Linked DNA regions of Xanthobacter dioxanivorans. The protein of the gene in region 1 interacts with the protein of each later gene in a pairwise test. Links are inferred from orthologs where the notes say so. Each region holds a gene or a part of one and is shown on either strand. Other genes may lie near its edges. The genes, in order: ptsN and trkA.

What was found.
Region 2: the proteins of ptsN (region 1) and trkA interact in binary tests that used the Escherichia coli proteins (3 or more experiments, as listed by UniProt). The link is inferred for Xanthobacter dioxanivorans from one-to-one orthologs.

Annotation. Positions count from the first base shown.
Region 1 is NZ_CP063362.1:1,740,999-1,752,005, forward strand. The notes cover bases 4,453-7,161. They hold ptsN (PTS IIA-like nitrogen regulatory protein PtsN), read right to left. Parts: upstream 6,185-7,161; coding sequence 5,720-6,184; downstream 4,453-5,719. Other genes in these bases: EZH22_RS08235 (FMN-binding glutamate synthase family protein), read left to right, coding at 4,453-4,817; EZH22_RS08240 (Hsp20 family protein), read left to right, coding at 4,958-5,383; EZH22_RS08245 (BQ00720 family protein), read left to right, coding at 5,426-5,680; hpf (ribosome hibernation-promoting factor, HPF/YfiA family), read right to left, coding at 6,460-7,050. Outside these bases: EZH22_RS08215 (PRC-barrel domain-containing protein), read right to left, coding at 1-153; EZH22_RS08220 (tellurite resistance TerB family protein), read left to right, coding at 472-951; EZH22_RS08225 (glutamine amidotransferase), read left to right, coding at 1,028-1,723; EZH22_RS08230 (sugar phosphate isomerase/epimerase family protein), read left to right, coding at 2,008-2,931; more of EZH22_RS08235, read left to right, coding at 3,108-4,452; EZH22_RS08270 (RibD family protein), read right to left, coding at 7,704-8,561; GTP cyclohydrolase II RibA, read left to right, coding at 8,665-9,789; EZH22_RS08280 (SDR family oxidoreductase), read left to right, coding at 9,909-10,664; DNA replication/repair protein RecF, read right to left, coding at 10,685-11,007. UniProt on the Escherichia coli protein: Seems to have a role in regulating nitrogen assimilation.
Region 2 is NZ_CP063362.1:4,442,191-4,453,299, forward strand. The notes cover bases 3,781-6,591. They hold trkA (Trk system potassium transporter TrkA), read right to left. Parts: upstream 5,969-6,591; coding sequence 4,592-5,968; downstream 3,781-4,591. Other genes in these bases: EZH22_RS20735 (TrkH family potassium uptake protein), read right to left, coding at 3,781-4,576; ntrX (nitrogen assimilation response regulator NtrX), read right to left, coding at 6,099-6,591. Outside these bases: GTPase HflX, read right to left, coding at 440-1,768; RNA chaperone Hfq, read right to left, coding at 1,885-2,139; EZH22_RS20730 (D-amino-acid transaminase), read right to left, coding at 2,291-3,148; more of EZH22_RS20735, read right to left, coding at 3,164-3,780; more of ntrX, read right to left, coding at 6,592-7,466; EZH22_RS20750 (sensor histidine kinase NtrY-like), read right to left, coding at 7,469-9,706; EZH22_RS20755 (metal-dependent hydrolase), read right to left, coding at 10,020-10,736; EZH22_RS20760 (energy transducer TonB), read left to right, coding at 10,927-11,109. UniProt on the Escherichia coli protein: Part of the constitutive potassium transport systems TrkG and TrkH. May regulate the transport activity of TrkG and TrkH systems. Binds to NAD(+) and NADH.

The DNA.
Region 1 (11,007 bases):
CCGGTTGATGAAGGCGACGGAGCCGGTGGCCGAACTCATGGGCGGCGTGACCTGCACGCCGGGGGCGGCGGGATTGGGCGTCACCTGCTGCGCCATGGCAGTGGTGGAAAGAAGAGCAGCGGCAGCCGCGGCGTAGATTGACATCTTGTTCATAGGTGTCCTCCTCAAGAGAGCATGTACTTTCCGGACGGAACAGGTTGATGAGGCCACGTCGGACGGGACCGCAGGCACAAGTGGCATGCGCTGCGAACCGGACATGCGAAGAGCACGTTCTTCCGGGTCCCATGTGGCGTCTGGAGCGTGGATCGTCTTCCTTCCGCTGCGAAATCAACTCGAATCACGACGGGATGTTCCAGAAGAATGCGCGCCGCTGTGTCGCCCCGGGGCGCGGGCGCCGGGGCGAGCGGGCCTTGCACGCCGTCGGGCGCCATGGCAACAGGCGGAAAGCCCCGAGCCGAGGATTGAAGGCGCATGTTCCGCACCCTCTCCGACTTCATCACCGACATCACCGGCGGACAGCGCGAGGCCGCCGCCTTCGACGAGAACGACTACCGCCTCGCCGCCGCCGCGCTCCTGGTGCACGTGATGTCCATCGACGGCGCGGTGACCGAGGACGAGCAGGTCGTGCTCAAGGACATCCTCGCCACGCGCTTCGGCCTCGATGCCGGGGAAAGCGAGGCGCTGGTGGAGCTCGCCATTGCCAAGGATGCCGAAGCGGTTGATCTTTACGCCTTCACCAGCGTGCTCAACCGGGCGCTGGACGACGAGGGCCGCATGCGCATCGTCGAGATGATGTTCGAGGTCGCCTATGCCGATGGCGGCCTGAGCGAGTTCGAGGACAATCTGGTGTGGCGCGCGGCCGAGCTGCTCAACGTGGGCTCGCGCGACCGTATCCGCATCCGGCGCGAGGTGCGGGAGGAGACGGAATCAGGCGGTGAGCAACAGGAGTAGGCCGGACAGCGCGGGGAGCCCCCGCGGCAGCGACGAGGCGGCGCAGGGGCCGGGCGTTTCGGCGGGTACGGCGCCGGTGGGAACCGTGCTGGTCGTCCTCCACCAGGCCCGCTCCACCCCCGGCCGCATCGGCGCGCGGCTGCAGCGGCGGGGCTACGGGCTCGACGTCCGCCGGCCGGCGCTGGGCGAGGACTTGCCGCAGACGCTCGACGGGCACTGCGGCGTGGTGGTGTTCGGCGGCCCCATGAGCGCCAACGATCCCCACCCCTTCCTGCGCGAGGAGACCGTGCTGCTGGAGCGCGCCCTCGCGCGGAGCGTGCCGACGCTGGGCGTCTGCCTCGGGGCGCAGCTGATGGCGCGGGCCCTGGGGGCACGGGTCGACGGCCACCGGGAGGGCGTCTGCGAGATCGGCTATTATCCGCTGGAGGCGACCCCCGCCGGGGCGGCCCTCCTGCCCTGGCCCGACCATGTCTACCACTGGCATTCGGAAGGCTTCGACCTGCCCGAGGGGGCGGAGCTTCTGGCCACCGGCCGGACCTTTCCCCACCAGGCCTTCCGCTACGGCATGAACGGATACGGCCTGCAGTTCCACCCCGAGGTGACGCGTGAGATGATGGCCGCCTGGACCGAGCGCGGCGCCCACCGGCTCACCCATCCCGGCGCCCAGCCGGCCGAGGCGCATTTTTCCGGCTTCGACCGCCACGACGGCGCCGTCTGCCGCTGGCTCGACGCCTTCCTCGATGCCTGGCTTGCTGCCGCCCCGCTGAAGTGAAGCGCCCGTTACCTTTCTGATGTCGGCCGCGCAAAGTGCTTTCCGCAGCGCAGCAAGGAAGTATTATCGTCATGGAGCAGGGGTAGTCTCGTGGCGGCCCGCGCCGGAATGCGCGGCCCCGTGCGGGTGATTGCGGCCTTCTGCTCCGGTTTGCCTGACCAGTTTTTGCTTAGCCCCAGGTCTTTGCCTGTGTGCCGCGTGCCTCAGGCCTCGGGCGTTTTCGGCTCAAGGGATGGCCTGCGCTCCGCATGGCGAACCAGCCACATCCGAGGGAGGACACGCACATGGACGCCCGCACCCCTGCCGACCCGATCCGAGGGATCGGCTATTCGATCCGCGCCACCTCGCCCGATTTCGACGATATCGACACGAAGCTCGACGAGGCCGAGCGCCTCGGCGTCGAATTCGTGGAGCTGCCCGTCTTCGCCTGGACGCTGGTGGTGGACGGGCGGGTCCTGACCGACCGTCTCGACCGCCTCGTGCGGGCGACGCGGGACCGCCCGTTCGGCTACACGGTGCACGGACCCCTCGCCATCAACCTGATGGCCTCCAAGGCGCGCCTCGCGCGGCACGAGGCGGTGCTGGAGGCCTCCATCGCCATTTCCGGCGCCCTCGGGGCCAGCAGCCTGGTGATCCATTCCGGCTGCGTGCGCGGCGAGGACGACGTCGAGCTCGCTTATGTGCGCCAGCGCGAGGCCCTCGGCCGCGCCGGGGACAAGGCCGCGGCGGCGGACGTCACCTTGTGCGTGGAGAACATCTTCCGCTTCGAGCCCATGCGCGAGACCGCGCTGCCCTCGCGCCTCGCGGCGGAGCTCGACGCGCTGGACCATCCGAGCGTCCGCGCCACGCTGGATGTGAGCCATGCCTTCCTGCGCGCCACCGAGGCGCGGGTCGACTTCATGGGCGAGATCGCCGCCCTCGCCCCCTATGCCCGCCACGTGCACGTGCACGACAGCTTCGGCCGGCCGCTGGAGAGCTGGGCCATCGACGACGCAGAGCGCGCCGCCCTCGGCGAGGGCGACCTGCATCTGCCCCTCGGCTGGGGCAGCATCGACTGGGAGGAGGTGGCCCGCCGCTGCCGGTTCGCGCCGGGCGCCGTGGTGAATCTGGAGCTGCACCGGCGCTACTGGAGCGAGCTGCCGGGCCAGATCCCGCTGCTGCGGGCACTGGCGGAAAAGTTCGCCGCCGGCGTGCCGGTGGCGGCCTGAGCCGGCGCCTGTCGCCTTCGCTGCCGACTTCCCCGGAGCGCGATCCGATCAGCTTGAAATCAACCTGATCGGTGACTCGCCCGCCAAAAGTGGGAAGGAGACCGCGTCATCCGACCAGATGGCAGTGCAATCCGACGGGCGCGTGCTCTAGCTTGGCGGCGGGAGGACCCTCCACCATGCCAGTCGCCACCGATCCCGAAAACAAGATCGGCGCGTCCGTAACGGATGCGCCGCGGGGCACCTTTCTTTCGCCCGCCACCCGCATGCTGCTCAAGCGCTACAGCGTCTTCATCGCCCTCGTCATCGCCACCCTCGCCAGCCTCGTCCTGTCCTTCGGCGGGCATCCGGTCTGGCTCGCGATCTTCTGCGTGCTGTTCCCGCTGGTTCTGGTGGGCGTGTTCGACATCACCCAGTCCGAGCATTCGCTGCTGCGCAACTATCCGGTCATCGGCTCGGTGCGCTGGATCTTCGAGGCCCTGCGGCCCTATCTGCGGCAATATCTCATGGAGGACGACCAGTCCGGGCGGCCGTTCAACCGCGAGGACCGTTCCATCGTCTATGCGCGCGCCAAGAACGAGGAAGACCGCCAGCCCTTCGGCACCCAGCTCGACACCTATGCCGCCGAATACGAGTGGATGACCCACTCGCTCGCCCCCGCCCCGGTGGCGAAGGAGCCGTTCCGCGTGGAGGTGGGCGGGCCGGAGTGCGCGCGGCCCTATTCGGCCTCGGTGCTCAACATCTCCGCCATGAGCTTCGGCTCGCTCGGGCGCAACGCCATCGAGGCGCTCAATCTCGGCGCGCGCAACGGCGGCTTCTACCACGACACCGGCGAGGGCGGCTTCTCGCCCTATCACCGCATCCACGGCGGCGACATCGTGTGGGAGCTGGGCTCGGGCTATTTCGGCGCCCGCAACCGCGACGGAACCTTCTCGCCCGAGCATTTCGCCGAGCGCGCGGCGGACGACCAGGTGAAGATGGTGGAGATCAAGCTGTCGCAGGGCGCCAAGCCCGGCCACGGCGGCGTGCTGCCCGCCGCCAAGGTGACGCCGGAAATCGCGCTGACGCGCGGCGTGCCCATGGGCGAGGACTGCATCTCGCCGTCCCGCCACTCGGCCTTCTCGACGCCGGCGCAGATGATGGAGTTCGTCGCCCGGCTGCGCGCGCTCTCCGGCGGCAAGCCGGTGGGCATCAAGCTGTGCGTCGGCCACCCCAGCGAGGTGTTCGCCCTCGCCAAGGCCATGGTGAAGACCGGCATCCGCCCGGATTTCGTGGTGGTGGACGGGGCCGAGGGCGGCACCGGCGCCGCCCCGCACGAGCTGGCCGACCATCTCGGCATGCCGCTGCGGGAGGGGCTCATCCTCATGCGCAACGCGCTGGTGGGCACGGGCCTGCGCTCGGAGGTGCGGCTTGCCGCCTCGGGCAAGGTGACCTCCGGCTTCTCCATGGCGGCCAACATGGCCATCGGCGCCGACTGGTGCAACGCCGCCCGCGCCTTCATGTTCTCGCTGGGCTGCGTCATGTCCATGCGCTGCCACACCGGCGCCTGTCCCACCGGCGTCACCACCAACGACCCGCATCTCCAGCGCGGCCTCGTGGTGCCGGAGAAGGCGGCGCGGGTGACCTCCTTCCAGCACCACACGGTCGGGGCGCTGGCGGACCTGGTGGCGGCGGCGGGCCTGTCCCATCCGCGCGAGCTCTTGCCCCACCACGTGTGGCACCGGGTCAGCCCCATCGAGGTGAAGCCGCTGGACCGCATCTATCCCTTCCTCGCCGCGGGCGTGCTGCTCGAAGGGCCGGAGGAGACCCCCTATGCGGCGGAATGGGAGGCGGCCGACGCCGACAGCTTCGCCCCGGTGTCGCCGGTGGGACCGCGCCGGGCCGCGTGAGGCCGTCGGCGCCGCGTCTTGCGGGGGAAGGGTGACCTTCCCATATGCGTACCTGTCGGGGTGCCGTAAGGGCCCCGGCGGGCGCGGCCGGAGTGGTGCGCGCCCGGCAATGCAAAGTCGCTTGACGAGGGCTTTGACGGATGTCGCGGATGTCTTCGCTGTCGTCCCCCTTTCTTCTGGGGTTCGACGAGGTCGAGCGGGCACTCGACAGGGTGGCCAAGAGCGCCGAGGGATATCCTCCCTACAATGTGGAGAGGATCGAGGCCGTCGAGGAGCCGCTGCGCCTGAGAATCACTCTGGCGGTGGCGGGGTTCACGGCGGATCAGCTCGAGGTCGTCCTTGAAGAGAAGGAGCTGACCATTCGCGGCCGCCAGGTCGAGGATGGGCAGGGCCGCGTCTTCCTGCATCGGGGCATCGCCGCCCGGCAGTTCCAGCGGACTTTCGTTCTGGCGGAGGGCATGAACGTGCTCGGCGCCGAACTGAAGAACGGGCTGCTCTCGGTGGACCTGGTGCGTCCGGAACCCGCTCGCCACGCCAAGCGCATCGCCATCGTCTCGCGCCCGTAAGGGCGAGGCGAGCCACGTTGCCAGGAGTGAGGAGTAAGGCAGATGACACACGATATCGAACATGAGATCAGCCAGGAGGCCCTCGCGGTGCTTGGCGGCGGAGAGATCGCTTATGTGCGCTCCATCCGTTCCGAGGACGTGGCCTCGCTGTTTCCCCAGGCGCCGCAGATCGCGCCGGGCATGACGCTGTTCACGCTGCATGCGGCGGACGGCACGCCCATCATGCTGACCGACAGCCGCGAGGCGGCGCTGGCCAATGCCATGGAGCACGAGCTGGTGACGGTGAGCGTGCATTGACCCCGCGCGCGGGGGATGCGGCCTGACCGGGCCGCAGCCTCACGCGGCGTTGGACGCCGAGGTGGCGGTGAGCAGGGCATGCATGGCGCCCGCGTCGCGGGTGGCGCGCAGCTTCTCCACCACGTCGGGGTCGCGCAGCATGCGGGCGACGCGGGCGAGGGCCTTCAGATGGTCGGCGCCCGCCGCTTCCGGCGCGAGCAGCAGGAAGACGAGGTCGACCGGCGCGCCGTCCAGCGCCTCGAAGTCGATGGGCTTTTCCAGCCGGGCGAACAGCCCGAACAGCTTGGTGAGGCCCGACAGCTTGCCGTGCGGGATGGCGATGCCGTTGCCGACGCCGGTGGAGCCGAGCCGCTCCCGCTGCAGCAGGGTCTCGAAGATCTCGCGCTGGTCGCGGCCCATCAGCAGCGACGCATTGTGCGCGAGTTCCTGAAGGGCCTGTTTCTTGCTGCTCGCCCGTAGCATCGGGAATACCGCGTTCGGCGCGAGAAGGTCGGCGAGAGGCATGGATCGGATCCCTGCGGCGAGCGGCCGTTGCTCAAGAAGCGGCGGCCGCAAGAGCCGGATGCTTTGCGGAGGAACAGCTCCGCGGCCCCCCGCAAAGCCAGATCCGTCTCTGTTCAACACGCGGGGAGCGATCCCTCACGGAGGTCGTCATTTCGCCTCCATCTAAAGGGATCGCGCCCAAGTCTCAAGCTGCGACTCCATCTTGGGCCGCGAGCCGGGTCCAAACCGCGGGCTTCAGGCCGTGCCCGGCCGAAATCCGCGGGGGAGGGAGCGCCTCAATGGAGTTCCTCGGTCGCCGGGTCGATCCAGCCCACATGGCCGTCGGCGCGGCGATAGACGACGCTGACCCGTCCATGCCCCGCATGGCGGAACACCACCACCGGAGCCCCGGTGATGTCGAGTTCCACCACGGCGTCGGCCACGGACAGGCTGCGCAGGCGCGTCACCTGCTCGGCCACCACGGTGGGGCTCCAGCCTTCGAGCTCCTCCTCCACGTCCGATTCGGGGGCGCTGAGCACATAGCTCTGGGCGGCGTAGTCGCCCTCATAGTCGCCGCCGCCATTGCCGTGGCCGTGGCGATCCTTCAGCCGCTGCTTGTAGCGCCTCAGGCGCTTCTCGATCTTCTCCACCGCCGAATCGGCACAGGAATTGGCATCCTGCGCGGCGCCGTGCGCCTGCAGGTTCACCCCCGAATCGAGATGGAGCATGCATTCCGAGCGGTAACCGGAGCCGTCCCGGGTGACGGTGACATGTCCCGACCATCCGCCATCGAAATATTTGGCGAGGACTTCGGAGACCCGCTCAATGAGACGCTGGCGAAGGGCTTCGCCCACGTCGAGATTCTTTCCGGACACGCGTAGGGCCATGCGATTTGATCCCCTATGAACGGAGCCGATTGGAACCCCGTTCTGCATTACAAACCGGCCGGCCATACAAGTGGTAGGAGTGCTTCGCCGGCATGTCAACGGAAACACGGAGCGTGCGCGCGCCCGCCCGGCCGGCGACGGCGGGCTCAGCGCGAGAGGCCGGGCCACATGCGCGAGAACACCCCGTCGCGCTTGATCACGCCGTGGAACAGGCCGGCGCCGATGTGCAGAACCAGCAGTCCCGTCATCAGGTAGCCGAGGCGCTGGTGCCAGTTGCCGAACAGGTCGGCCAGGGCGTCGTCCTTGCCGACGATGTTGGGCAGGGTGAACAATCCGAACACGCTGACCGGCGAGCCGAAGGCGTTGGAGGCGAGCCAGCCCAGCACCGGCATCACGAAGATCAGCGCATACAGGGCGTAGTGCACGGCTTCCGCCGTCAGCCACATGTGCCGGTGCATGCCTTCCGGCCGTCCGGGGGTGGGTTGAGGATGCGCACCAGCACCCGCAGCACCGCGAGGCACAGGATGGTGAAGCCGATGGAGCGGTGGAGGTCGAACAGGCGGTCCTGCGCCGGGCCGGACGCCATGTTCATCATCACGAAGCCGGCGGGAATCACCGCGAGCACCAGCGCCGCCATGATCCAGTGCAGCCACCTAGCCGGCGGCGCGTAGGGCTTCAGGATCGCGGCCTCGGGGGGCCTGCTCGTCGGGCTCATGGCTCACGGTCTCCCTTCGGTCTTCGTGCGTCCCGCCGCAATCCGCCGCGCGGGACAGGTCGCATTCGAACAGCACGTCGCCATCCGGAAAGACCTGCACGCGGGCGGGCGGGCGCAAGGCATCGGCGAGACTGTCGCACGCGTCGCGTTCGAGGCCGAGCCGCCCGGCGCCGAGGATCACCGGGGACACGAAAACGTGAAGGGCATGGATCGCGCCGGCCGCGAGGAAGGCGCGCAGCGTGCTCGGCCCGCCTTCCAGCAGGATGCGTCCCATGCCCCGTTCGGCCAGCGCCGCGAGGATGGCCGCCGGGGCGAAGGCCGCCGCGCCGGCGAGCACGATCTCCTCCACCCCCTCCGCCATCGGCCGGTCGAGGCCGGCCCGGCGCACCACCATGCGGCGGGCGCCGTCGGCGCGGAAGCAGAGGGCGGCGGGATCGGCGCGGCCGGACGGGTCCACGACCACCCGCGCCGGGCTGCGGCCGGGGATGCGGCGCACGGTGAGCAGCGGGTTGTCGGCGGCGATGGTGCCGACCCCCACCACCACCGCATCCACCGACGCGCGCAGGGCATGCAGGTGGTCGAGGGCATGGGCGCCGTTGATGTATTTGGATTCCCCCGACGTGGTGGCGATCCGCCCGTCCAACGACTGGCCGAGCTGGGCGATGACGAAGGGTCGATCACGTTCGCGCGGGCCGTCCGGCGCCTTGTGGGCGGCCGCCGGGATCGCCACCTGAACGCAGGCTGCGGCGGCGGGCCGGCGCGAAGCCCGTTTCGGCCGTCCGGTCGTGTCATCCATCGGTCGGGGTCCGCCGTAAGGTGTTCATGGGATTGGAACGCAGCTTATCCGCATTTTGTTACGTCTCTTCCAATCGGACGGATCGCATTTTCGAGAGGTCGGCATGGCGTTCGTGAATGATGGTCTCGGCCTCGGGGGCGCGTCCGGCGGTATTGCGGTGGAACGCGCGCTGTCGGAAGTGCGGGCGGGACGCGCGGTGCGCGTCGAGGACGGGGCCGAGGCGGTGATCGTCCTGGCGGCGGAGACCTTCGGCGCCGATGCCGGCGCGGCCCTGGAGGCCGGGGGCGCCTGCGATGCGCGCCTCGTCCTGCCCGCCCCCCGCCTGCTGCGGCTCGGCGCGCCGCGGGAGAAGGCGGGCCAGAAGGCCGGAATGCTGGCGCTGCCCCGCCTCGATGCGGCCCGCATCGCCACCCTGACCCTGAAGGTCGATGCCCGCCTCGACGCGCCGGTGGCGCCCGCCGGCGCGCTCGACCTCGCGGCGCTGGAGCTTCTGGGCCTCGCCCTGGTGCTTCCGGCGGCGGTGGTGGCGGTGCTGCCGCCGGAGCAGGCGGCCGGCCTTGTCCGCGTCGCCGGCGCGGAGGTGATGGCCTACCGCGCGGCGCAGGTGGCGCGCCTGGCCATCGTCGGTCGCGCGCCGGTGCCGCTGGAAGGCGCGCCCGAGACCGAGTTCGTGGTGTTTCGCGGCGGCGAGGGCCTGCGCGACCAGGTGGCCATCGTGGTGGGCCGGCCGGACCTTGCCGCCCCGGTGGCGGTGCGGCTGCATTCGGCCTGCCTCACCGGCGATCTGTTCGGCTCGCTCAAGTGCGACTGCGGCGACCAGCTGCGCGACACCGTGCGCGGCATGGCGGAAGGGGAGGGGGGCATCCTGCTCTATCTGGACCAGGAGGGGCGCGGCAACGGCATCTCCAACAAGATGCGCGCCTATGCCCTGCAGGCGCAGGGCCTCGACACCTACGACGCGGACGCCGCGCTGGGCTTCGACCTCGACCAGCGCCGCTTCGACTTCGCCGCCGAGATGCTGCGCCAGCTGGGGGTGAGCGCCGTGCGCGTGCTCACCAACAACCCGCAGAAGATCGCCGCGCTGACGGCGGCGGGGCTCGATGTGGTGGCCGAGCAGCGGGTGCTCGGGCGCCCCACGGCGGAAAACGTGCGCTATCTGGCCTCCAAGCGCGACCGCGCCGGCCACTATATCGACTTCGACGCCCTCGCCGCCCGCGCGCCCGACTGATCCATCCGGCTGCCGGCGCTCGGCCGCGGGGACAAAGCTGCGCCGCGGCGGTTGTCGGGCGGGCTCAAAACGATTTAAAACGCTCCGGCAACGCACGGCAAGACGCGGGGAGAGCGAGCATGAGCAGCAAGGGCAGGAAGATCGCCATCATCACCGGCGCCGGCTCGGGGGTGGGACGCGCGGTGGCGGTGGCGCTGGCCGGCGCCGGCTTCTCCGTCGCCCTGGCCGGCCGCCGCCTGGAAGCCCTGGAGGAGACCGCCGCCGCCATTTCCGGCGGCGACGTCCTCTGCGTGCCGACCGACGTGACCGATCCCGATTCGGTGCGGGCGCTGTTCACCGCGACGGTGGAGAAGTTCGGCCGGCTCGACCTGGTGTTCAACAATGCCGGCACCGGCGCCCCCGCCGTGCCCATGGAGGACCTCACCTTCGCCCAGTGGAAGCAGGTGGTGGACACCAACCTCACCGGCCCCTTCCTGTGCACCCAGGAGGCCTTCCGCGTGATGAAGGCGCAGACGCCGCGCGGCGGGCGGATCATCAACAACGGCTCCATCTCCGCCACCGCCCCGCGCCCGTTCTCCGCCCCCTACACCGCCACCAAGCACGCCATGACCGGCCTCACCAAGTCGACCTCGCTGGACGGGCGCGCCCATGACATCGCCTGCGGCCAGATCGACATCGGCAATGCCGACACGCCCATGGCCCAGAAGATGAAAGCCGGCGTGCCGCAGGCGGACGGCTCCATCAAGGTGGAGCCGGTGATGGACGTGGCCCATGTGGCGAGCGCCGTGGTCTACATGGCGAGCCTGCCGCTGGAGGCCAACGTGCAGTTCATGACGGTGATGGCCACCAAGATGCCCCTCGTCGGCCGCGGCTGAGGCGGTCTCGGGCGCGGCTGTCAGGCCCGTGCCACGCGGCCGGGCGTCACGTCGAAACGCTCGGCCCCGTCGAGGGCGGCGAAGGCGGAAGGGTCGGCCCCGGTCATCCAGACCTGGGCGCCCAGGCGGCGCAGGGCGTCGAACAGGCCGGCCCGGCGCGCCGCGTCGAGATAGGCCGCCACGTCGTCCAGCAGCAGCACCGGCGACAGCCCCTGCATGGCCGCCACCAGGCGCGCATGGGACAGGGTCAGTCCGATGAGCAGGGATTTCTGCTCCCCGGTGGAGCAGCGCGCAGCCGGCAGGCGCTTCTCGCCGTGGCTCACCGCGAGGTCGGTGAGGTGCG
Region 2 (11,109 bases), 2.7 Mb from region 1 along the record:
ATCACCGCGACCTCGCGTTCGATGCCGAGATCCTGCACGAAGCGGACGCCCTGATCCTTCAGGATGCGCTGGGCGCCCTTGATGGTATAGCCGTCGGTGTAGAGCAGATGGCGAATGCCGCGCAGGAGGTCCACGTCCTCCGGGCGATAGAAGCGACGCCCTCCAGCGCGCTTGACCGGCTTGATCTGGGGGAAGCGCGTCTCCCAGAAACGCAGCACGTGCTGGGGCAGGTCAAGGTCGTCCGCGACCTCGCTGATGGTCCGGAAGGCGTCCGGAGCTTTCTCCGTCTCGCGCGCGTCGCCCACCTGTGTTCCGCCTCGTCCGCCGAATCGCCCGCACCCTTACAGGGAATCATATCGGCGATCGATACTTGCGGGAAGCTGCGGAGGCGGCGCGTGAAGCGCTCGCCCCCGGCTTTTCACGACCTGCCTTTCGCACCCTACATGGGATGGACGCGGCGGGCTCCGAAGCGCCGGGCGATGAGACCCGCCCGATCCGGCGGAATGCGCAGGGCCACATGCACCTGCCCGTCGTCGCCGATGGAGCGCTCCAGCACCTCCCCGTGGCGATAGAGCCAGCCGAGCCCCTCCCCGTCCTCAGGCGGGAGTGTCACCGCCACCGTCACCCGGTCGGCGGTGATGCGCCGCTCCACCAGGGCCAGAAGGTTGTCGGTCCCCTCCCCGGTCAGGGCCGAGACGGGGACGGGGCCGTCGCCCACGTCGGCGCGACTGGCCCGGTTCTGCGTTTGCTCGCGCGCCTCGGGCGAGAGGCGGTCGATCTTGTTCCACACCTCGATCACCCGCCCGCCTGGCTGCGGATCGACGCCGAGGTCGGTGAGCACGTCGTCCACGTCCGCCCCCTGGGCGTCGGTGTCGGGATGGGAGATGTCGCGCACGTGCAGGATCACGTCCGCCTCCAGCACCTCCTCCAGCGTCGCCCGGAAGGCGGCGACGAGCTGAGTCGGCAGCTCGGAGATGAAGCCCACCGTGTCGGACAGGATGATGCGGGTGCCGTGGGGCAGGGCGACGGCGCGCAGGGTGGGATCGAGGGTGGCGAAGAGCAGGTCCTTCGCCATCACCTCGGCCCGCGTCAGCCGGTTGAAGAGGGTGGACTTTCCGGCATTGGTGTAGCCCACGAGGGCAACCACCGGGTACGGCACCTTTTTCCGGCTCTTGCGGTGCAGGCCGCGGGTGCGCTTGACCTGCTCCAGTTCCTTCTCGATGCGCACGATGCGCTCGCCGATGAGCCGGCGATCCGCCTCGATCTGGGTCTCGCCCGGGCCGCCGAGGAAGCCGAAGCCGCCGCGCTGGCGTTCAAGGTGGGTCCAGGACCGCACCAGGCGGGAGCGCTGGTAGTTGAGATGGGCGAGCTCCACCTGCAGCGCGCCTTCCTTGGTGCGGGCGCGCGTGCCAAAGATCTCCAGAATCAGAGCGGTGCGGTCCACCACCTTGGCGGACCATGCTTTTTCCAGGTTTCGCTGCTGCACCGGGGAGAGCGCCGCGTCAAAGAAGACGAGGTCGACCTCCTCGGCTTTCACGATGCCGGCCAGTTCTTCCACCTTGCCGGTGCCGAGGTAGGTGGCCGGGCGGATCTCCGACAAAGGCACGATGCCCGAATAGACCACCTGGAGGTCGATGGCGGCGGCAAGGCCCACCGCTTCCTCAAGGCGCGCGTCCGGGCCACGGCGCTCAGGGACGCCGCGGGTGGCACGCTTCGATAGAATTGGGGTGATCACCGCGCATCGCGTCGGCGGCGCGCGGCGGTCGATGCCGCCGCGGCCCTCCTTCTCCCGCCCGCCGGATGGACCCGTGTCCCGTTCCGGCTTGCTGGCAGCCCCCTCGCCTTGCGATCTGGCCCCCTTGGCGGATCCGCGCTCCACGCTGCTTATGCCTTTTCTCCCGCATCATCGGTGGGATCGAACAATTGCACCGGATGTCCCGGCATGATGGTGGAAATGGCGTGCTTGTAAACCAGCTGGGAATGTCCGTCGCGGCGCAGCAGCACGCAGAAATTATCGAACCAAGTGACGACGCCCTGCAATTTCACCCCGTTTACCAGGAATATCGTGAGAGGTGTCTTGTTCTTGCGGACGTGGTTGAGGAAAGTGTCTTGGAGATTTTGTGTCCGTTCCGCCGCCATTTTCGTATCCGTTTCTTTCGGCGTTAAGCCCACGGCGGACACACGCAACGACTGTGCCTCCGCAGTGGGAGTTGGGGACGCTAGAATGGCACAGCCCCGTCGCGGCGCAATAATATTTTGCCCCGCAACATAGGCGTGGCCTTGGACAGGCTCAGCTCACTTCCGAAAAGTCGTGGAATTTCAAGCGCAAGGTGGTGGCGATCGGCCCCGGCACGCCCTGCCCCACCAGCACGCCGTCGAGCCGGACCACCGGCATCACAACCGTGGTCGCGGCGGTGATGAAGGCTTCGGACGCGGCGTGCGCCTCGGCCACCGTGAAGGCCCGCTCTTCCAGCTGGTAGCCCAGCGCCTTCGCCACCTCCAGCACCACCGTGCGGGTGATTCCGCGCAGAATCCCGCCCTCCGCGGGGCGGGTGAGGATGCGTCGGTCCGGGGTGACGATCCACGCATTGGTGGAGGCGCCCTCGGTCACCGTGCCGTCGGGGGCGACGAACCAGGCCTCGCGTGCCCCCGCCTCCTTGGCCTGCTGCTTGGCCAGCACGTTGGGAAGGAGCGAGGTGGACTTGATGTCCACCCGGGGCCAGCGGTTCTCGGGCACGGTGATCACCGCCACGCCCTTGGCCGCGGTGGCATCCTGCGCCGCGCGATCGGTGCGGCGGGCGGTGACCACAACCGAAGGGGCCGTGCCGGGCGGTGGAAAGGGGTGGTCGCGCCGCGCCACGCCCCGGGTCACCTGGAGATAGACCATGCCGTCGGTGACGCTGTTGCGGCGCACCACCTCGTGCAGCACGGCGGAGAGGGCGGCGTGGGTCATGGGGGTGGGAATCGCCAGTTCCCGGAGCGAGCGGTCGAGCCGCTCCAGATGGCGCCTTTCATCCACGAGCCGGCCGCCGAGGACCTCGCAGACCTCGTAGACGCCATCGGCGAACTGATAGCCGCGATCCTCCACGTGCACACTGGCGTGGCGGTGAGGCAAATAGCGTCCGTTGACATAGGCGATGCGCGACATGAATCCCTGCTTCGGTCAGGTGCGCCAGACGGCGAGATGGAGGACCACGAAGAGCCCGATGATTTCCAGCCGCCCCGCCACCATGCCCAGCACCGCCACCAGGACGGACCCCACCGGCAGGGAGGAGATGGCCGGCCAGCCGAGGCCTGCGGCGTCGTAGACCGGCCCGGTATTGGTGACGACCGCCGCGGCGGCGGCCAACGCCGCCTGGAAGCTCGGCAAGCCGGGGCTGAGGGCGATGGCGCACACGCCGAACAGGAAGGCGAGGCTCGCCGCGCCGGCCCAGATGCCGCGCATGACCGAGCCCACGCCGCCTTCCAGCGCCGCCGGCTGCACGAGGTGGGGATAGACGAGGCGCATCAGGTCGCCGCGCGTCCGCAGCAGGATGGCGCGCAGGCGCATCATCTTGAGCCCGCCCGCCACCGAGAGCGCCCCGCCTCCGAGCAGGACCACCAGGATCACGAGCCCGGCGGGCAGGCTTTCATAGCTGCCGTCGCGCGGGCCGATGCCGCTGGTGGATATCAGCGAGGCGGCGGAGAACAGTCCGTCGCGCAGCGCCTCCAGGGACGGCGCGTCCGCCGTGCGGTAGAGGATGGCACCGACGACGACGCCCAGGACCGCCCACCAGCCGATGATGACGAGGCTCTCCACCTGCTCCGGCGCCGCGTTGACCCGTCGGGTGAGGAGCGCGCGATGCCAGCGCACGCTGGTGGCGCTCCAGAGCAGGAACGGTAGCAGCAGCCATTTCGGGCTCTCATCCAAGGTGAGGGCGAGCTGCGCCTCGGGCGGCAGGTGTGCGCCGGCCGACACCACCGCCGTCGCCAGGGTGAAGGCCACGTAGAAGCTCTCGCCCCCCATCAGGAGCAGCACGACGATGAGCCCGGTCGCCGCGACATAAGCAGGGGCGGTCTCGCGCAGCACCGCAACCAGGTCCACCACGTCCAGCGCCGCGCCGCCGCGGGGTGTCCGGTCGGGCAGGCCGCCAAGGCCGGCGGGCGCGAGCACCGCCACTGCCGAGACCACGGTGAAGAGCCCGCCGGCCCATTGCAGCAGGCCAAACCAGACGAACAGGCTCGCCGGCCCCTGCTTCAGCGCCGTGAGGCCGGTGGCGGTAAAGGCCGAGACCGCCTCGAACCACGCCGCAAGCGGCGGCAGGCCAGCCGCGATGGCGATGGAGGGGGTGGCGGCGAGCGGCACCAGCAGCCAGATGGCGGCGACAAGGGCGACGCCGCCGGTCCGGGTCAGGCGCACCGGCCGATCCTGCATGGTGAAGCGCAAGAGGCCGGCGACGAAGAAGGCGAAGGCGAAGGTGGCCAGGAAGATGGGCGCATGCCCGCTCCCCGTGCGCGCCGCGACCGCCGCCGGCACAAGGGCCAGCGCACCCATCCCGGCGAGGGCGGCAGCGAGCGGATGCGCGGCGTTGATCATTCCGGCGGCCGCGGATCAGAAGAATTCGAGCGCGACGCGGAACAGCTGTTCCACGCGCTTGATGCGGTCGGCGAGGGCGAACAGAACCACCCGGTCGTGCGCCCGTACGACGGTATCGCCGCGCGGCAGCAGCACCTGCCCACCGCGCACGATGGCGCCGATGCGCAGGCCCTCCAGAAGGTCGAGGTCGCGCAAGGGCTTGCCCACCAGGGGGGAGGTTTCGAGCGCTTCCGCCTCGATCATCTCGCCGGTGCCATCGAGCAAGGCGTGCACGCCGCGGATGCGCCCGCGGCGCACGTGCTGGAGCACCTTGGAAACGGTGATCTGGCGCGGGTTGACATGGGCATCGATGCCGAGGCCCCTGGCGAAGGTGGCGTAGCCCTGCTCGTTGAGCAGGGCGAGGATCCGCTTCGCCCCGATCTGCTTGGCGAGCTGGCAGGAGAGGATGTTGATGCGATCGTCGTTGGTGAGGGCGATCATGGTGTCCGCCTCGCCCACGCCGGCCTCGTCGAGGATGCCGCGATCGAGCGTGTCGCCGTTCAGCACCACCGTGCGCGACAGCACTTCCGCGATGGTCTGCGCCCGCTCGCGGGAGGATTCGATGAGCTTGATCCGCGCGGCGGCGTTGCGCTTTTCCAGCTCGCTGGCGACGTAGTAGCCGATATTCCCGCCGCCGGCGATGACGATGCGCTGGCCGGGCACCTCGTCGTGGCCGAACAGGGAAAGGCCGCGCTGCACCTGATCGGCCTGAGCGACGAAATAAACGATATCGCCCACCGCCAGCTGGTCGTTGGAGCGGGGAACCAGGGTGCGTCCGTTGCGGCTCACCGCCACGATGGTGGCCGGCATGTCCGGGAAAAGCTGGGTGAGCTGGCTCAGCGGCGTGTCCACCACGGGACAGTCCTCGCCGCAGGCGACGCCCACCACCACCACCGCGCCATCGGCGAAGCTTACGGTGTCGGTGGCGCCGGGCAGCGAGAGGCGGCGCAGGACCATCTCGCCCACCTCCACCTCCGGCGAGATCACCACGTCGATGGGCAGCTGGTCGCGCGAGAACAGGTCGCGCCATTCCGGGGCCAGGTAGGTCTGGGCGCGGATGCGGGCCACCTTGGTCGGCACGTTGAACAAGGCGTGGCCGACCTGGCAGGCCACCATGTTCACCTCGTCGTGCAAGGTCACGGCGATGAGCATGTCCGCCTGCTCGATGCCGGCGCGGGCCAGCACGTCCGGATGGGACCCCTGCCCCACCACGCCACGCACGTCGAGCTGTTCGGTGACAGCCTGGATGCGACGTGCGTTCGTATCGATGATGGACACGTCGTTCTGCTCAACGGCGAGGCGCTCGGCAATGCCGAACCCCACCTGGCCCGCGCCGCAGATCACGACCTTCATGCACCCTCCCCCGGACGCCCCGGTCCGGCTGCCTCGCCGACCCACGTCCCTACGCCCCAGACGACCCTACGCGCCGAAATCCCCACGCCTCGATGCAGCCCCCTTTTTGGGCACTCCGTCAACCGGCGTGTCAGCCTACCCCGAGAGCCTTTAGCTTTCGGTGAAGCGCGGAGCGCTCCATCCCCACGAATTCCGCCGTGCGCGAGATATTGCCGCCGAAGCGGTTGATCTGCGCCGCGAGATACTCGCGCTCGAACACCTCCCGCGCCTCCCGCAGCGGAAGTCCCATGAGATGCTCGCCGCCATTGCCATTGGGGAGCGTGGGCACCAGCGCGCCCACGTCGGGGGGCAGCATGGCGGCGGTGATGGTCGCCTCCGGATCGCCGCCGGCGAGGATGAGCAGGCGTTCGACGTTGTTGCGCAACTGGCGCACGTTGCCCGGCCAGTCGTGGGACTGCAGCACCGCCATGGCGTCCTCGCCGATGGGCCGGCGCGGCAGGCCGGTGGTCTGCGAGATGGTGTCGACGAAGAATTCGACGAGATCGGGAATGTCGTCGCGCCGCTCCGCCAGGGGCGGCACGCGGATCGGGACCACGGAGAGCCGGTGGTAGAGGTCCTCGCGGAAACGGCCCTTGGCGATCTCATCCTCCAGGTTCCGCCCGGTGGACGAGATGATGCGCACGTCCACGCTCACCTTGTCGTTGGAACCGATGCGGGTGAAGGTCTGCTCCACCAGCACGCGCAGCACGCGGTTCTGCGTCTCGCGCGGCATGTCGGCGATCTCGTCCAGGAACAGCGTGCCGCCGTGCGCATCGTCGAGGGCGCCGCGCTTGGGCTCGCGACCTTCCCCCTCCGCGATGCCGAACAGCTCGAATTCGAGCCGCTCCGGGATGATGGCGGCGGAGTTGAGCACCACGAACGGCCCCTGCGCCCGTCCCGACGCCACATGGATGAGGCGTGCGGTGAGTTCCTTGCCCGACCCCGATGGGCCGACGATGAGGATGCGGCTGTTGGTGGGCCCGACGCGCTCGATGGTCGCCTTCAACTGCTGGATCGAGCTTGAGCGGCCCACCAGGACGTGCCCGTGCGGGGCCAGCTGCTTCAGTTCCTTGAGCTCGCGCTTGAGGCGCAGGGTCTCCAGGGCCCGCTCGGCGACCATGATGAGGCGATCGGCGTTGAACGGCTTCTCGATGAAGTCGTAGGCGCCGCGCTTGATGGCCGCCACCGCGGTCTCGATGTTGCCGTGGCCGGAAATCATCACCACCGGCACGTCCGGATGCTGCGCCTTGATCTCGTTGAGCAACTCCAGCCCGTCGAGGCGGCTGCCCTGGAGCCAGATGTCGAGGAACACGAGGTTGGGACGGCGTGCCGCCAGCGATGCGAGGGCGCTGTCGGCGTCCCGGGCGGTGCGGGCGGAATAGCCCTCGTCCTCCAGGATGCCGGCGACCAGTTCGCAGATGTCGGCCTCATCGTCGACGATGAGGATATCCATGGCCATTGTCAGGCTCTCCCTGTCTCAGGGACCGGTTGCGCCCCGCCCGCGCCGGCCGGTGGTAGCCCGTCCGCCCGCATCCGCAGGCGAATCCAGGCCCCTCGGCCTTCGGGCGAATCGTTGAGTTCGATGGAGCCGCCGTGCTCCTCCATGATCTTCCCGACAATTGCGAGGCCGAGGCCCGTGCCCTTTTCGCGGGTGGTCACGTACGGCTCCAGAAGCCGGCTGCGCTTGTCCTTCGGCAGGCCGGCACCGTTGTCGATCACATCAATGACGAGGTCCTCCCCGAAGCGATCCACCTTCACGCGGATGCGTCCCTTGCCGCGCTCCGCCTCCGGCACGCCCTCGATGGCTTCGGCGGCGTTCTTGAGGATGTTGGTGAGGGCCTGGGAGATGAGCCGCCGGTCGAAGCGCGCCGGCAGGGAAGCCGGCAGTTCCGCCTCGAAAGTCACCTCGGGATGGCCGACGCGCATCAGGAACACGCCCTGGCGAACGGTTTCCGCCAGGTCCTGCGCGTCCACCACGGGTTTCGGCATGCGGGCGAAGGAGGAGAATTCATCCACCATCCGGCCGATGTCGCCCACCTGGCGGATGATGGTGTCGGTGCACTGGTCGAACACGTCGCGGTCCTGGGTGATGTGGCGCCCGTACTTGCGCTTGAGCCGCTCGGCCGAAAGCTGGATCGGGGTCAGCGGGTTCTTGATCTCGTGCGCGATGCGCCGGGCCACGTCCGCCCAGGCGGAGGTGCGCTGGGCGGAGATGAGGGCGGTGATGTCGTCGAGGGTCACCACCCAGCCGTGGTCGTCGGCCACCGACTGCTCGGTGGTGACCCGCATGGCGAAGATGCGCTCTCGCCCCTCGCGCTGGATGGTGATGTTGCCCTGGATGATGCGCTCGCCCGCGCCCTTCGCCTCTTCGACGAGGGGCCCCGTCTCCGGCACCACCTCGGCGAGGGGTTGCCCCAGCGCCTCGGCCTCCGACAGACCGAGCAGCTTCTCGGCGGAACGGTTGAGGATGGTGACGCGCGCCTTCGAATCGATGCCGATCACCCCGGCGCCGACGCCGGAGAGCACCGCCTCGGTGAAGCGGCGGCGGCTGTCGATCTGGTCGCGGGCGGTGACCAGGGCGTTGCGCTGGGTCTTCAGCTCCACCGTCATCTTGTTGAAGGTCTCGCCGAGGGTCGCGAGGTCGCCCTCCGCCTTGTTGACCGGCACCTGCACGTCGAGATTGCCCGCCGCCACCCGGCCTGCCGCCCACATGAGACGGCGGATGGGAGCAACCAGCCACTTGGAGAAGTTGATGCCCAGCCACACCGCCGAAAGCAGGACGATGAGCGTGACGATGGAATACATGAGCGCGAAGGCGACCTGCACATTGAACCGCCGCTCCTCCAGCGCCCGGTAGTCGGCGAGCGTCTCGCGCGTCACCTTCAGGTAGCCGATGACCCGCGGATCGATGGGCCGGGCCACATAGAGGTAAAGGTTGTCGAAGCCGGTGAGCGGCACCACGGCGCCGACGAAATCGGCATCCGACGGCAGGTAGATGATGGGCTGCTCGGCGCTCGCCTCGTTGATGGCGATGTCCGGGGGAACGGTGAACTCGCGGTCCATGCGAAGGTTGGCCCGATCCACCACCGAAAGGTCCTTGTGGATGAGCTGCGCCCCCGGCACGTTGCGCAGCGCCGCCTGCGCCGTGAGCACCTGGCGGAACTTCTCGATGTCGCTGTCGTAGGTCGACCGCATGCGCGACAGGTCGTTGGCCATGGCCAGCGCGTCGCCGCGAATGGAGAGCGCGTGCTCGCGCACATAGGTCTGCGCCACCGAGGCGGCGGAACCGACGATCTCCTGGGTCCGGGTGGAGAAATAGCGATCGAGGCTGCGGTCCAGCGTCAGGCTCGCCACCACGGCCACCACGATGGCCGGCACCACCGCCACGCCGGCGAACAGGGCGATGATCCGCACATGGAGCCGCGAAGCGGCGCGTCCCCGCGCCCGCGCCCTCAGGATCCGCCACACTTCCAGGCCGATGATGGCGAGGAGGATGAGCACCGCCACGCCGGACGCGCTCAGCACGCCCGCCACCACCTGCGGCGTCGGGACGATGGAGGTGAGCCCCATGAGGATGAGGAAGGTGGCCACCGCGAGCGCCAGCGACAGCACGACCACCACAGGCGCGAACAGGCGACCGGCGAGGCTGCGCCGCGGCCCTGTTCCCTGTGCGGCGTTCTGAACCGGTGCGTCCATCATATGGCCCGGGGTCCCCCATCGGTATGCCGCCGCGACTCAGTCCGCTGGCGAAGGTGATGCACTGGAACGACACTGGTGCAAAAATGTGACAGACGCACCCCCTCCCTGACTTTGTCGCCACTCTTCGTTGCGGACTGGTAACTGGGTGAATGAAATGATGTGTGGCGCCCCGGCGGCGTGGGCTTTGACAGGGCATCGGGTTCGCCGAATCGATGCGCGGCGGCCGCCGGCGCCGTTCGGTCCCGCCACAAAGCGCAGACGGCCGGCACCAAGGCCGGCCGTCGTCGACGAACCCCGACAGAGTGCGTAATGCTCAGATCTCGAAGGAGCCACCGCTCGGCGGTACCACCACCTTCACCGGATGACCTTCGAGGGCCGCCACGAAAGCGGAAGCATCGGGGACCAGCATCGGGAAGGTGGCGTAATGGCAGGGCACCACCACTTCGACACCCGGCAGGAAGCGCTTGACCGCCAGCGCCGCCACCTCCGGCCCCATGGTGAAACGGTCGCCGATGGGAATGAAGACCACCTTCGGCTGGTGGATTTCGGCGAGGAGCGCCATGTCCGAGAAGATGTCGGTGTCCCCCATGTGCCAGACGGTGGGCTCGCCGGGCGCCTTGATGATGAGCCCCGTGGGATTGCCGAGATATTCGGCGGGCTTGGCGTCGCCGCCCGAAGAATGATCGGCGCGCACCATGGTCACCGTGAAGCCGCCGGCATCCAGCGTGCCGCCGGTATTCATCATCCGCCCGACATTGCCGGCGCCTCGGGCGGCGAGGAAGCTGCACAGCTCCGGATTTGCCACCACGGGCAGGGTGCGGCTGGCGTCCGCGGCGTCCTCCACGAGGGAGATGGTATCGCCCACATGGTCCGAATGGCCGTGGGTGAGAAGGATATGCGTCACCCCGCGGGAGGCGTCCTCGACGGTGGAGTGAAAGGACGGGTTGCCGGTGAAGAAGGGGTCGATGAGCACGACCTTGTCCGCGAAATCGAGCCGGAACGCGGCGTGGCCGAACCAGGTGATCTTCATGGGATGTGCGCCTTTGGAATACGCGCCCTTCGGCGCTGTGAGCATGCGGGGCGCGGAGTATCCCGAAAGGTCCGGATGGGCGCAACGGCGGGTGGGCTGAACGATCACTCCCCACTGTCGCTGCCACCTGCGCCTTCACCGCCGCCGAATGAGCGGCTAGGCTGAAGGTCTTTTCCGGGCGGACGCTGCCATGAAGATCGCCTCGCCAAAGATCGCCCTGCCATTGTCGGCCGCGCTTGCGGCAATGCTTCTCGCCATCCCGGCGGGCGCCCAGGCACCGATGGTCCGCGTCCAGCCGTTTCAGAAGCCGGCCGTCGTGTTGACCCCGGATGAGATTGCAGCGTTCCGCACGCGCATTTTCAATTGCTGGGCG